2 regions of the Psychrobacillus sp. FSL K6-1464 genome follow, and region 2 is predicted to be linked to the other one. Evidence: riboswitches for the same ligand, from Rfam matches in the RefSeq annotation. Region 2 holds a riboswitch; the other holds the start of a gene.
The links. A riboswitch is a leader RNA that binds a small molecule or an ion and turns the genes downstream of it on or off. The one in region 2 is predicted to bind lysine.
Positions count from the first base shown of each region.

Region 1: linked by a shared signal. The riboswitch ahead of MKX39_RS13225 (Na+/H+ antiporter NhaC family protein) and the one ahead of MKX39_RS19235 (transporter substrate-binding domain-containing protein) in region 2 are both predicted to bind lysine.

Region 1 covers NZ_JBBOOP010000001.1:2,602,223-2,609,780, forward strand. Annotated here, with positions in the region: gene MKX39_RS13200 (TIGR01457 family HAD-type hydrolase) at 1-204, opposite strand, end outside; gene MKX39_RS13205 (DUF86 domain-containing protein) at 191-652, opposite strand; gene MKX39_RS13210 (DUF3055 domain-containing protein) at 738-1,004, shown strand; gene MKX39_RS13215 (YutD family protein) at 1,177-1,518, opposite strand; gene lipA (lipoyl synthase) at 1,533-2,468, opposite strand; gene MKX39_RS13225 (Na+/H+ antiporter NhaC family protein) at 2,577-4,136, opposite strand; lysine riboswitch at 4,501-4,683, opposite strand; gene yunB (sporulation protein YunB) at 4,732-5,502, opposite strand; gene MKX39_RS13235 (bifunctional metallophosphatase/5'-nucleotidase) at 5,545-6,918, opposite strand; gene MKX39_RS13240 (sulfite exporter TauE/SafE family protein) at 6,952-7,558, opposite strand, start outside.
Region 2 covers NZ_JBBOOP010000001.1:3,720,783-3,728,340, reverse strand. Annotated here, with positions in the region: gene MKX39_RS19250 (helix-turn-helix domain-containing protein) at 1-942, opposite strand, end outside; gene MKX39_RS19245 (YvrJ family protein) at 1,385-1,549, shown strand; gene MKX39_RS19240 (purine-cytosine permease family protein) at 1,738-3,138, opposite strand; lysine riboswitch at 3,329-3,512, shown strand; gene MKX39_RS19235 (transporter substrate-binding domain-containing protein) at 3,638-4,483, shown strand; gene MKX39_RS19230 (amino acid ABC transporter permease) at 4,613-5,374, shown strand; gene MKX39_RS19225 (amino acid ABC transporter ATP-binding protein) at 5,393-6,127, shown strand; gene MKX39_RS19220 (hypothetical protein) at 6,151-6,885, shown strand; gene MKX39_RS19215 (heme oxygenase) at 6,902-7,240, opposite strand; gene MKX39_RS19210 (1,2-dihydroxy-3-keto-5-methylthiopentene dioxygenase) at 7,317-7,558, opposite strand, start outside.

The sequences.
Region 1 (7,558 bases), 1.1 Mb from region 2:
ATGTTCCGTATCTACTTGAATATCCATTATGGCCAGCTTTTCCTGTAGTTGTTGTTGAGTCATAGAAGAATTATTCGTCACAAAAAATGGTTGGTTACCATTGCTTTGTAAATAATGAATGAATTTCACAGCTTCAGGAATTGGTGTTTTACCTTTATAGACAGTGCCATCTAAATCGATAAAGTATGCTTTATAATTTAACATTAGAATCCTCAGGTAAAAAGGCAGAAACTGGCCCTAATTCATTTACTAAATAAGTTTCTACAGCTTTCGGGAATGCCTTTAAGAATGGTAAATTATTCGTCAGAACTTCCTCTAATTTTTTGTGGTCCACCGCATAAAATTGGCGAACAAGCACTTTTCTAAACTCAATTACTTCTTTTAATGGTCCATCCATCTCAGCAGAAATAACTTTCTCATCCGTTAAAATATCGATAATATCATCGTATCCACCAGGATCACGCATGATAAACCCATCGATCATTGAATTGCCTACGTCGATAATAGATTCAATAATATTATGACCAATTCGCTCAAACGCTAAGTTAGATAATTCATCTACTTGCCAATCTTGTTTTGTTTCAATAAGGTTCAACAATTGGTTCATATGAGCCAATGTTAAAGCAATTTTTTTTCTATCTACAAAATACATGGAAAGGCCTCCTAATTGTTGTTCAGTTGATATATACTCCTATTCTATAGTACCATAATTCTAAGGTAGGAAGGAGTGTCACATAGTGGAGCGATTTTATTTGTACGATGATGTAGAGGATACTAAAACGAGATTTGTTGGCTTTACAGGAGAATCCCAAAGATATGATTTAGCTATTTCTCAAAGCTCTCGCTTTTTTGGAAAAGTACTTGTAATGGATATACAATATGGACGAGCTGCCATTATCGGAGCTGATGATGTGGAAGAACCAGGCTATCTCGAACATGTATTTAATAGATCAGAAGAAGAAGCAGTAGAATTACGAGATTATCTTCGAGAATTATTGAGTTAATATAATATATAAATAGCTAGTTGTGGTTTCATATCACGACTAGCTTTTTTATTACAGTAGAGTTAGAAATAATATCAGTTTACACAAATAGTTAATCCTTAAACCAGACTAGTGTAGAGAATTTTTGAGGGATAGCCCATATCTGGTTGCAAAAGAAAAAACCTAGAGCAGATCATAGTTGATCTTGCTCTAGATTTTCATTTACTTCTATTATAGCTTCGTCAGGAACAATTTTTGGAGCAACCCCTATTTTTTTTACAACAAAGTAGGCGCATCCAAAATTACAATATTCATATAAATAATCTTTCATCGTTCCTATTTTCGTATCAAATGTAGCTTTATGACTACGATCCTCAAAAAAACCTTTAAGACGCAACTGACCGTAACCCCAGTCACCCATAATATAATCGTATTTAGTTAAAATTTCACTATAACGATCTAAAAACGCTTCTTCTTTAAACGCCTCGCGATAATCCTCTATAATTTCATATGTAAAGCCTTCTGCAATTATCATTCAATCACCATCCATTAACTATTTGGAGTAGCTAGAAGTTGTTCACCTTGCAGTTGTCTTTGCTTAGCCGCAGCGTTTACCTGTTCATCTGCATGGTAGCTACTTCTAACTAGTGGACCAGCTTCACAATGGGAGAATCCTTTGCTCATCGCAATTTTTCGTAATTCTCCAAATTCTGCTGGGGAGTAATATTTTAGTACCGGTAAATGTTTTTTCGAAGGTTGCAAGTATTGACCAATCGTCATGATATCTACATTGTTCGCACGAAGGTCGTCCATTACTTCCAGAATCTCTTCATGAGTTTCCCCTAAACCTAACATTAGTGATGATTTCGTTGGAATACTCGGTTGCATTTCTTTTGCACGACGCAATAATTCGAGTGAACGATCGTATTTAGCTCTCGCTCTAACTCTTGGAGTGAGTCGACGAACCGTTTCAATATTGTGATTTAGAATATCCGGTTTTGCATCCATAATATTACGGATATTTTGTTCAATACCGCCCATATCAGAAGGTAAAACTTCTATTGATGTAAAAGGATTTTTCCGTCGAATCGCACGAATGGTTTCAGCAAAAACTTCAGATCCACCATCTTTTAAATCATCTCGAGCAACTGCTGTTACGACAGCATGTTTTAAATTCATAACTACAACCGAATCTGCAACTCTTTCTGGTTCTGCCAAATCTAACTCATTAGGTAAGCCAGTTTTTACAGCACAAAAACGGCAAGCACGTGTGCAAATAGCTCCTAAAATCATAAATGTAGCTGTTCTACGTGAACCCCAGCACTCATGTATATTTGGACATTTTGCTTCCTCACATACTGTATTTAAATTATTTTCACGCATCAGCTTTTTAAGACCCTTGTATTCATCATTCGTATTTAACTTAATTTTTAGCCATTCTGGTTTTCTTTGGTACTCTGTTTTCGTTGGTTTACACGATGTCATTTCATCCCGACCCCATTCTAAATAAACTAACTACACTGTTGTCAATGTAACATATTATTTAATTGCAAACAACCATACAAATACCAAAGACAACCAATTTTAAAACAACTAAGCTACCCTCTTACTCTTAAAATTCCAAATCGTGAAAAATAGGATAAGGATGACCACTACTGTTATAAAGCCAAACATAACAGAACCTGTAAGACCTAATACTAAATAGCCAATTGCAGCAATGACTGCACTAATAATGGCATATGGTAACTGAGTCATTACGTGATCGATTACATTAACTCCTGCACCAGTCGCTGACATAATTGTAGTGTCTGAAATAGGCGAACAATGGTCTCCAAAAACAGCTCCCGCTAAAACGGCCGCTAAAACAGGGAGTAATAACTCTGGCTCTACTACCATGATGATACTTGCACCAATTGGTAATAGTATCCCAAATGATCCCCACGAAGATCCAGTTGCGAAAGCCATAAAAGCTGTTAAAACAAACAGTAAGACTGGAATAACCCCTGCCGGAATATTATTATCTGTAACGAGATGAGCTAAATACTCACCAGTTCCTAAAGCTGTTATTAAAAATGAAAGGGACCAAGCAAATATTAAAATGCAAATAGCAGGTAACATTGAATTTATACCAGAAATAATTCCTTTCCCCAGTAAGCCCAAATTAGCATCTTTGTTTTTCTTGAATTGACGCGTATACAATAGTACAGCTAAAATACTCGATACCATCCCACCTATAAATAGAGAGAGCGGAACATCTGTATTTTCAAAAATAACAAATATGTCCATTACTTTTCCTGAAGCCTGATAGCCTGTCCAAAACATTGCAAAAAGAGTTACTACTATTAATGATACAATCGGAAGGATTAGATCCTTTACTTTACCAAAATTATTTTCCGGGAAATTACCTTGTAAATCACCTGGATTTGATTTATTTGGATCAAAAAGGACACCAGTTTCTCTTGCAAGTGTTTCATGTTTTTTCATCTCACCTAAATCATTGTCTGTCCATGCTGTAAAAAATACCATTGCAAGCGCAGCAATGACATAGAAATTCATCGGTGCCATTAACATAAACGCTTGCAGTGGAGTGTAGTCTGTTACGGCATGAGTAGCAAAGATAACACCTAGCTGACTTATTAGAAATGCACCCCAGCTAGAAACGGGAGAAACTACACAAACAGGTGCAGATGTAGAATCGATAAAATAAGCTAGCTTTGCACGAGAAACACGATGAGTGTCAGTAATTGGACGAGCAATCTGTCCTACAGCAAGTGCATTAAAATAATCGTCTACGAAAATAATAATACCTAAAAAAGCTGTAAGGAGTTTAGATCCGCGATTTGTTTTAATACGTTTAACTGCCCATGCAGCAAATGCAGTACTTCCTCCTGACAGACTAACAATCGCAGTAACCACCCCAAGCAACAATATAAACAATAATATATAAATATTATACATATTCAATCCATTATCCCAAAATGACGTGATAAAGGAATCCCAAAGAATGATCAATGAATCAATCGGCGAAAAGCTTTCTACTAACAAAGCCGCTGAAACAATCCCGACTCCTAGTGATAGTAAAACTCTTTTCGTAACAAGTACCATTACAATCGCTAGTAATGGGGGTAAAATTGAAAAAATCGTATTTTCCATCATAATTTCCTCCTAATAATGAAATGCATAAGCGCCTATGTAAGCCCCGACTAGCGTTGGAAGCCTGACTGTAAAGGCGTACTTTGCCTTAACCGTCAGACTGAAACGACTCGAGGGGCTAGGCGCTGAAGCTAGACAGTATGAAATGCGTATGCGCCTACTCCAATGTAGGCAGTCTAAATTCGCGACATCCTATCGCAACGACTGCATGATCTACATCTTATATACCCCAAGACTCGATGAGTTATGAGCTGACGACACTAATGAAGATGAATGAACAAGTGCATTATGCCTTAGAATATAAAAAAGCCAACCTAATATAAATATAGGTTGGCTTTTAGATAAAATTTCAAGCGAAAATTTTATACTTTGTAGCTCTCCATTTATACATATGTATAAATGACAGTGTTATTTTTGTTCAAAATAACCCCAACTAGATTTGACTTGACGGTCAACATCTAATTTCGGCATAACTTCCTTTCGTTTACAATCACAGTTGTCATTCTCCTGTAAACTACTCTTTTGTTATGCGGCCTCTACCTATTCTTATTCATTTCCACTAGTATAGCAGTAAAAACAATATTCTTAAGGATTTTTATTTTTCAGGTAATGGCAATGGTACTTCAATTGATGGAGCAGCGTCCCCGTCTCCTCCTGTGTAAATGTAAGGAACCTGGCCTTGCACGATTCCCATTGCCACAGGTATACTCTGTTCCACCGTACTCATCTTACTTGCCAGAGGAACTATTATTTGTACATTTACCGTAATGTGGATATTAACCTCCACATAAGCATTGTTTATTCCAAACTTAGTAATAGAAGGAACTACATTCGATTGAACATTTCCGATAACGTGAAAGCGTATAGGAATTTTAGGGCCTAAGTTACCTATGATGGGGATATTCGTCGCTTGCCCAATCGGAACGAAGAATACAACTCCCCCCTGATCCTCCATCGTTTGTTTATCGTACTCGATGTCATCTAAATACGGTAGGCTAGAAAAGTTCCCCTGCTCAGCCTGCTCCAAATGAGACTGAACTAACTGATTTGTATCAGATAGTATACGATTTATAATTTCTGTATTAAATCGAGTTGTTACCATTGTAGTACTGTCTGATGGCACCTCTTCGATTATGTCATTTACATCGAGCGTATTTGAAATTCTTGAGTTAATTGCTTTATTTATTACCATGGATGCTATTTTTGTTGTTTGTACTTCTGCATATTCCAAATAGGTAGCTGTCAATTGTTTATTAATATAATAGATGAGGCCTCCCACTGACAACATAAAACAAACTAAAAAAATGGCTAATTTCCGCTGATTAGTAAAGAAAGTCAATCGTTTTTTCTTCTTTCTATAGAACAAAAACAATCCCCCTAATTACTACTTATGTAAGAAAGAGGATTTTCATGACTCATATTCACTTTTTTCAAGCTGTCCATACCATTTCACAATATCTCGAATCATTTCTGGCATAAAATACTGTTTGGGAGCAAATTTTAAAGACGGATAAAAGTAACCAAATGTAAACATATCTAAAGTTGCCAATGTATATACTTTTTCTAGTTCAATAGGAGATTCATTTACTAGAACTATACCACTTTCTAACTCTATTAGCTGTTCATATAATATGACCCCAAGGTATTTACCTCTGAACCCTAACCCTTTTACTTCAAGCGTTGGCCATTTTTCATTTTTCCCTGTTCGGATAACTTCTAGTAGTTCTGCACCGGTTAATGTAATAACACAAGGATTTATCGGATGAGGCAAACATTGATGTAGATCTCTTGCAGTAATCGGCCCCTGTTGAAGATCCTTTAAGAATATCCCCGCTGGAAACATGGCACAATCCGCTTTTGTAAAAGCTAGAAGTGCTTTTCCGAAAAAGCGGGATAGATCCGATTCCTTAAACCAATCCTTCTTCAATAAAAAAGAATTATAAAAAGCAATATTAGACATCTCCGCTATTCCTTCATTTTCCCAAGCAGTCTGTAAATCGTTTGAATATAGTGGAACTGGTAGTGCTTCCGTAGGAAATAAAACTGCCTTCTTCGATTGGATAACTTTTGCTACATGATCAAATTCCAACGTGACAAGTCCGACATTCATACCGAATTTACCGGTAGCAGCTTGCAACGTGTTCCCAATTACTTTACCTTTTTCAAACGTGTGATGTGTATGTGAACCCAATATCACATCAATTTGTGGTATTTCCAAAGATAGTATTTCATCAAGTGATTTCCCTAAATGTGACATACAAATAAGAACATCTACTTGCGGACGAAGTGTATTACATACCTCTTTCAGTCGGGTAATCGGCTCTTGAATTTGCCATCCCAATTTTTCATAGTAAATACCATAGTCAGCAGTTGCCGCAACAATGCCAATCCGTATACCAGTTGGTGTTACATGTATTTTGTGGGGTAATACCCAAGAAGGAATATTTCCTCCTAACTCCGTGAAATTGGAGACAATCACTTCAAAATTAGCATCTATGTACAACGTTTCTAATTCTTCATGACTTAGGGTAATGCCTTCGTTATTTCCTATCGTTACATAATCATACTTGGCATCATTTAGAAGATGCACATTTCCCTTTCCAAGTGTACCCTCTGTATATATATTCGAACGATCTAGATGATCTCCAATATCTAATGTTAAATAGGAAGCCTTGTCACCAAGGTTCTTCCGAGTATCTGAGAGAAATTGCTGAATAGCGGGCCAGTTTTCTAGATGACTATGCAAATCATTTGTGTGGAATATATAAATCGTCTCTCTCATTCTTTGCCCACCCTATCCATTACATATTTTACGTTAAAATAGTCCTTCTATAATCGATCGTATACCTAATAATAAAAGTACAATTCGTAAAGCCAAAACTAGTGTATCTGAGTTCAACTTTTTATTTAACTTTGCTCCTATCTTAGCTCCGATATAGGCAGCAGGTATAACCGGAATCGTATACAACCACGGTACATTTCCTAATGAAATATGTGTGACAGAGTTCACTAAAGACGACAGAAAAACCATGAACATAGACGTACCCACAGCCACATGAGGCGGAAACAGGAATAGTAATATCATCGCTGGTACGAGTATAGATCCTCCACCAATACCAAATAGACCCGATGCGAATCCAACACCAAAAGTTAATAATAATGCGAACCAAATTGGATATCCATATACAAATGTTTTATCGCCATCATTAAAGGTTTTCTTTTTCCCATTTTCTACAAACCATCGAACAGGACTTAAACGATCTCTTACCAACAATAAAGTAGATAAAATAACAAGTAAGATACCAAAGTATAAATTAAAAGAAGGTAAGTCCAGTCCTTTGTTTACAAATGCTCCGAGTATAGTACCAGGAATACTACCAATGAAAAAAATAAATCCACTTTTAAAGTCGACCGTTTTGGTT
Region 2 (7,558 bases):
AGTTGTTAGTAAGTATCCTTCCGCATTACAGTCTTCTTCTTTAATTTTTAAACTAAGCTTATAAAACTCTATTGCTTTTTCAGGACACCCTTGAATGGCATATAAGGACCCTAGGTTTTGGTAAATCACCTCCTCATAGTTAATCAATTTATAGTCTTTCGCAAGCTTTGCCGCTAAATAATAGTTCTTTTCCGCTTCTTGAAATTGTCTCATTTTTTTATAGGCAATTCCTATAACAATGTAATTATCAATAGCTCTTTCGAATAACAGATTATCTTTATAGTAAAGTAGTGATTTGGAAGCGTAATTAATTGCATTAAAAAATTCATTACATTTTGAGTACGTTAAACTAAGTACATTATAGAAATCAGCTAATTCCCATTCTTCAATACTCCCTTTATTTAAGTGTCCTAATGAAAGCTCTAACCGGTTTAATGCAGCTTGGTAATTCCCCTCTAAATAACTATAAATCCCCAAATTCAAATTAAGAATAAACTTTGTTTTCTCGTCTATCTCGTCTTTTATTTGTACAATTGCCTTATAGATTGACTGCAGGTTTTCCTTCTTCTCATCTAGTATTAACAGTAGACGGAAGAGGTAAAGTTGATAACTGTAATAATTATTTAGTTGTAAAAAGTGTAGTTTTTCGTCGGTGTATTTCTGTAAAGCTCCCCTTATAAAGTTTTTATCTCTCTTCAAAACTCCTATTTTGTATAATTCGGATAGGGATGTAATCACTTTATTTTCCTTTTCACTGGACACTTGATCTATTTCTATATCTAGTTTTTTGAGTAATAAATTTACTACTTCTTCACTTGGAACCGTTAAACTATTTTCTATTTTACTTAAATAGGATGTAGAGCAGATTCCTTTGGCCAATGTGGTTTGTTTCATACTTTGGTCTATTCTTTCTGATTTTATTATATGACCTATACTACTCATTTTCTTCACCCCTTATGAATTAGTAATGTACTAATTCTTGAAATAATCTAAATATCCTTTTTCAATCGTTCGACCAAAAACGACTACTAAATTGTAGAAAGACTTATTATATTGTAGAGATTTGTAGAATATTGATACAATAATTATCCGAATTGATTTAGAAGTAGTAAATTTTCATTAAAATAGGAAAATAGGTTGAGTTATATAGTAATAAGGGAAGAACTCAGGTAATGTTTCCCAACCTTTAATTATTCTAAATATAACAAAAATTTAGTATAATTAAATAAAATATTAATAAAAAGGAGGAAGAAGATCAACGTGAGATAAAATTGTTTTTGGACAAGTAAGTTTTAGCAATACAACAGTCATACTTTAATTGGTTTTACTCAACGGGAATATCAATTGTTTGGGAATGGTAAATAAAAGGGAAAGGGGGGTACACATGATTGGGGAGGAAAACATCGTACAATTAATTGGAAACTTTGGATTTCCTATTGTAGTCACTATTTATTTATTACATCGCTTTGAAAATAAAATAGACTCTCTCGAAAATACCATTCACAATATAGCAAATGTTGTAAACAATAGTATAGAAAAAAGAAAGTGAACATGTAACAAGAAGGATTGAATTCCTGTTGATAATATAGATTAAAATTATTCTTTTAAAGGTAAGCTAAGCTTATTTTCACTAACTATAATTTTCTTCTAAGAAAATGCTAGAAGTGAAAAGTAATCCATCCTGAGTAATAACTCAAAAATGGATTACTTTTTTAATGTGAATAAGGGGAACTACTGTTATGCAATATAATCCTCTTTGGGGATATCGTCGGCAGCACCTTTATTGTAATATTTTCCTTTTGTTAATACTGCTATAAAAACAGTAAGAATTGCTGCTAAAATAGCTGCAAAGAAAGCAGCGGTACTTTGTAAAAATGAACCCATATAACCTAATGCTGCAAATGTACCTATGCCACTAGCAACGATTAAAGAAACAACTCCAACAGGATTCCATTTGTAGAGAAATTCTTGTCGAGCCTCATAATAACCATTCCCAATTTTCAAAGCTTTTTTAACGACCAATGCATCGGTCACCAATATAGCTGCCCATGATAGTAAAAATACACCTTGAAATGTCATAGCTGTATCTAAATGATCTACAATACCACCGAGCATTAGAATTATTGCAGTAATTGCACTTACAACCACCCAAAATCTACGTCCAGGTGTAAATTTAAAAATGTTTTCAAAGAAGTTTGATAGCGATAGGGAACTACTATATATGTTAGTAATATTTATACGTAGTTGAGTTAGCATCGTGAATAATGCTCCACCAATACCTAGAAGCATTACAATATAAACTCCTGGATTTGGTTCACCTAAGCGAACACCAAACCAAATACCAAGACCCCCCATAATACCGAAGCAGAAAATCTGTGGAATAAAACCGATTGCCACCGAACCAATTTTAATATCTTTTGGTTTTAGAAAACGAGCATAATCAGATGCTAGTAGGGCTGTTAGACCCATTATTCCATGTTGAACACCTATGCAAAGGAGTAAGGCTTGTCCTCCAACTTGAACGCCTTCAGGTAAATAAGTCCAAAAAGGTCCTTCAAATACGGAAGGTTTATAAAATGATATAACAACTGCTGTTATTAAGAAAACTACAAATATAGGTAGAGACCACTTTTGTAACTTATCTAGTTGTTTAATTCCAAACCAGTTTAAAGGTATAACGATAAAACCGAAGAAAATGATTAATGCCCATTCTTGTAGGTTAGGGAAGAAGGTGTGAACCGCGGATACTAAAATGAGTCCTTCAAATGCACAATACATAATAAAGTTTGTCGCGTAGAGGAACGATGTTAGGGAAGCACCTATATAGCCAAAACCACCGCCTCTGGATAATAAATTGACATTCATACCAGATTTCGCGGATAAGTAAGCAATGAAGGTTCCTAATATACCGGCAACTACTATTGCATAAATCGAGGAGATAATAGCATTTAGTGCTCCAAATTGCAGAGCCATTACACTACCCATTTGAAAGTAAAAAATGGCAGTGGCTATGCCGAATGTAATATTGGTTATACTTAACCAACCCATATTTCTTTGGCTACGGGGTACCTTTTCTAATGAATAATCTGAGTCCATTTGTTCTGTTACTTTGTGATCTGTAGTTTGGACAGATCTCATAATATCATTCTCCTTTTAATAAATAATTACCAATGTAAGTAGACACATTAATAACTAAATTCTCATTGTTTTTATATTTCCCCCATTAATTATAACATATACCTAGCTAAGTATTAATACTGAGGCAGTTGACAGGAATATATGTATATTGTAAACTATGAAACATAATTGAATATAACCTCACTTAGTGTAGTGAGGTAGAGGCGCGATATTTAACAGTCCTTAGTGGAGTTTGAGAAGCTACGATGCTAGGGAGAAGGAAATGTCGCCGAAGTTTGTAATATTACTCGTTATTACTTGCTGGGTCTGTAGTTAATAATTGCAGGACTGTCCACTATAAACATCCCGGTTTATAATGGTGTGCTATCTCATTTGGGAAAAGTAGAGGACCTAGGGCAACTATACATATTGCGACCTGAGTTCATCTCAGGTCTTTTTTTGTACAAGTTGTCTTTTTTTATAGGCAAGAACATATATTGATAAAAAGGGAGAAATTAGAATGAAAAAAAGATTAGCATTTTTAACGATATTAGCATCTATTACATTGTTTTTAGCGGCATGTGGAACGTCTGATAAAGAGACTTCGGGATCTTCCTCAGCTAAAGATACGGCTGATACATTTACAGTAGGCTTAGAAGCAGGTTATGCACCTTTTAACTGGACTCAACTAGACGATTCCAATGGTGGAGTGAAGATTGATGGAAACGCAGAGTATGCTGGTGGATATGATGTGGAAATTGCTAAACGTATTGCGGATGGATTAGGAAAGGAACTAGTTATCGTTAAAACAGAGTGGGATGGGCTTGTGCCATCATTGCAATCAGACAAAATTGATGCAATTATAGCGGGAATGTCACCTACAGAAGAGCGTAAAGAAACAATCGACTTTTCGGAAAACTACTATACTTCCAACTTTGTTATGGTAGTGAAAAAAGGTGGAGCTTTTGAAGGGGCTACTTCTATTCAAGACTTTAGTGGTGCTAAAATTACAGGTCAGTTAAATACTTCTCACTATGGTGTAATTGATCAAATCAAAGATGTGCAAAAACAACCAGCATCTGATAATTTCTCTGCAATGCGTGTAGCATTAGAATCTGGAGTTATTGATGGTTATGTGTCTGAACGTCCAGAAGGAATTAGTGCTTCTTCCGCTAATGCCAACTTTGCAATGGTTGAATTTACGGATGGATTTAAAGCGGCAGAAGAGGATACAGCAGTAGCAGTAGGCTTAAAAAAAGATAGTAAATTAACAGAAGATATTAATAAAATTTTAGCGGAAATTTCTGAAGAAGAAAGACAAGAAATTATGGATGCTGCTATCAATAACCAACCAGCGGCAGAATAAGGGTGAAGTGATACCGGCTGCATCTTTTTGCAGTCGGTTTTTATATGGAATATATGCTTTCTAATTATTAACTATCTAGCTCCAGACGCCAGCAGCGTCTGCGACTTTTCTAAGAAAGGAGGGAAATGTATGAGCATTGAATATATTATTTCTATGATTACTAATAACTGGCCGATGTTCCTTCGTGGAGCAGGAATGACATTATTAATATCAATTATTGGTACAATTTTTGGTGCAGTTATTGGCTTGCTAGCAGGGGTTATTCGTACAATTCCTAAACCTGAAAGAAAAATGAAACGTATTTTGTTAAAAGTAGTAAATCTAATACTTTCTGCATATATTGAGTTTTTTAGAGGAACTCCGATGATCGTACAGGCCATGGTAATATTCTATGGATCTGCGCTTGCTTTTGGGATAGATATGGACCGTACAACAGCAGCAATATTCATCGTTTCGATCAACACGGGTGCATATATGGCAGAAATTGTACGGGGCGGTGTTATTTCCATTGATAAGGGGCAATTCGAAGCTGCACAAGCAATTGGTATGAATCATGTTCAAACAATGTGGAGTGTTGTTCTACCTCAAGTCATCCGAAATATTTTACCAGCAACAGGAAATCAATTTATCATTAATATTAAAGATACGTCTGTCTTGAATGTAATAGGTGTTACGGAACTATATTTTCAAGCGAAAACAGTTGCAGGTATAAGCTTTAAATACTTTGAACCATTCTTTATAGCATGTATTTTGTATTTCGTCATGACGTTTACAGTAACATTAATATTACGATATATAGAGAGAAGATTAGACGGCCCGGAAAACTACAGTATGATTGGTCAGCCGCCACCGCAACTTATGTTACCTAAAAATAATGCGAATATCGATTAAACGAAGGAGGAGAAATCTATGGGAAATGTCATCGAAGTTCAACATTTAAGTAAATCCTTCGGAAATCATGAGGTCTTAAGAGACATAGATTTTTCAGTGAACAAAGGAGAGGTTATTTGCATCATCGGTTCCTCTGGATCAGGAAAATCTACTTTACTTCGTTGTATAAATTTGTTGGAAAAGCCTAGTGGCGGTCAAATTATTTATCGTGGAGAGAATATTTTAGATGAAAAACATGATATCCATGCCTACCGAAAAAAGTTAGGAATGGTTTTTCAACAGTTCAACTTATTTAATAACCATAATGCGTTAAACAATTGTATGGTAGGTCAAGTAAAGGTATTAAAACGTTCTAAAGAGGATGCCGAAAAGATTGCGTTAAAATACTTAAAAGTAGTGGGAATGGATCATTATGTAAATGCCAAGCCTAAGCAACTATCAGGTGGTCAAAAGCAACGTGTCGCTATAGCAAGAGCACTTTCCATGGAACCGGATGTCATGTTATTTGATGAACCTACCTCCGCACTGGATCCAGAAATGGTTGGAGAGGTATTAAAAGTGATGAAAGAGTTAGCAAGTACGGGACTTACAATGTTAATAGTGACACATGAAATGGAGTTTGCTAAAGAAGTAGCCGATCGGGTTGTTTTTATGGATAAAGGCGTAATTGCTGAGGAGGGACCTCCAGAACAAATTTTCAACAACCCGAGGGAAGAAAGAACTAAAACATTTTTAAAACGAACATTAAGTTAATAACAGTATGGAGGAATCGAAAGGTGGACCTTTTCAATCTGATAAAAAAAGAACGAGAATACTGGCTTGTGGATCAACATAAAGTATCCGATATTCCAAATATAGATTATTTAGTTGCGTTCGATCAATTATTAACAGAGTGGAAAGAACAAAATGTAGCATATCTATCCCTTCTGATGGATGAAGAAAATGAGGATTGGCTTTTAAAGCGTCGGTTCAAAAAAGTGTCGTCTATTGTAGAGTACACAAAGACACTACAAGGACCATTTAAAAATACTAGTGATTTTCAAGTAGATGCTCTCTCTGAGAGTCAAGTTACGGATTCTGATTTTGCTAGATTGTATGATGCATGTAGGAGTGGCTCAGCGAACAAGAATAAGCTGTTTTCTATCAGTCAAATAATGGAGTCATTAGAACTTGAATTAGGTACTAATTGGCGAGATCAATGTTTTATCTTTTCTCAAAATGGCAGAAACTACGGTATTAATATTCCTCATATTGAACAAGGCACGACAGAAGAAGGTAGAATGTTTTACTTTGGGGTAGTTCCAGAGCAACGTCAAAAAGGATATGGAAAGATATTTCATGCTATTTCTTTAGAGCTTTTGAAAACATTAGGTGCCAAGATATATGTAGGGAGTACAGACACAGGAAATGCCCCTATGAGACGGATTTTTGAAACAAATGGATGTATATTACGAGATATAAAGGGGATTTACCGAATAGACATGAAAAAAGTGGATGAACTCAGAAGATGAGTCCTCCACTTTTATTTTAGTTTTTGGAAATTGCTTCTATTGAAGCGGCAACTTTAGAAATGATTAATTCATTACCTAAAAGTGGAGATTCTTTAGAAGCTTCAGGAGAGCCAGACTCGGGACGTTTATGCGATTCTTTGAAGAGATCACTGTCTTTCCATGCTTGGAAGTTTTCTTCTTTCTCCCAGTACATATTTACATTCATTTCATCATATTCAGTTGGTCCTTGAGTAATAGCGACCTCTACTTTGATGAAGCCTTCCATTTCTTGAAGGGGGCTTGGTTTTGTGAAATTTGGAGCCATTTTTTCTGCAAATCCTGGTTTGGTTTTGATGCGATTCGTTACAATAATCATTGTACATTCTCCTTTCTTATTAGATAAAGTTAGTATAGCATTCCTTTTTTCTTATTCCTACAAAGAGCATTTACCTCTATTGTTCTACTGCTTCCTCTTGATAAACTGGGACCCACCCCTCTGTTGTTACAAATATGCGTACAGCAACAACTTTACGGTCCTCTGATAATGTGAAGTAATGTGTAATATTCTCAGGCACAGATATCAAATCACCAGGTGAAAGATGAACTTCAAAGTAGCGTTCATCCTTGCCTTGTATGATGAAGACACCGTGACCACTTACAATATAACGAACTTCATCGTCGGTATGAAGGTGTT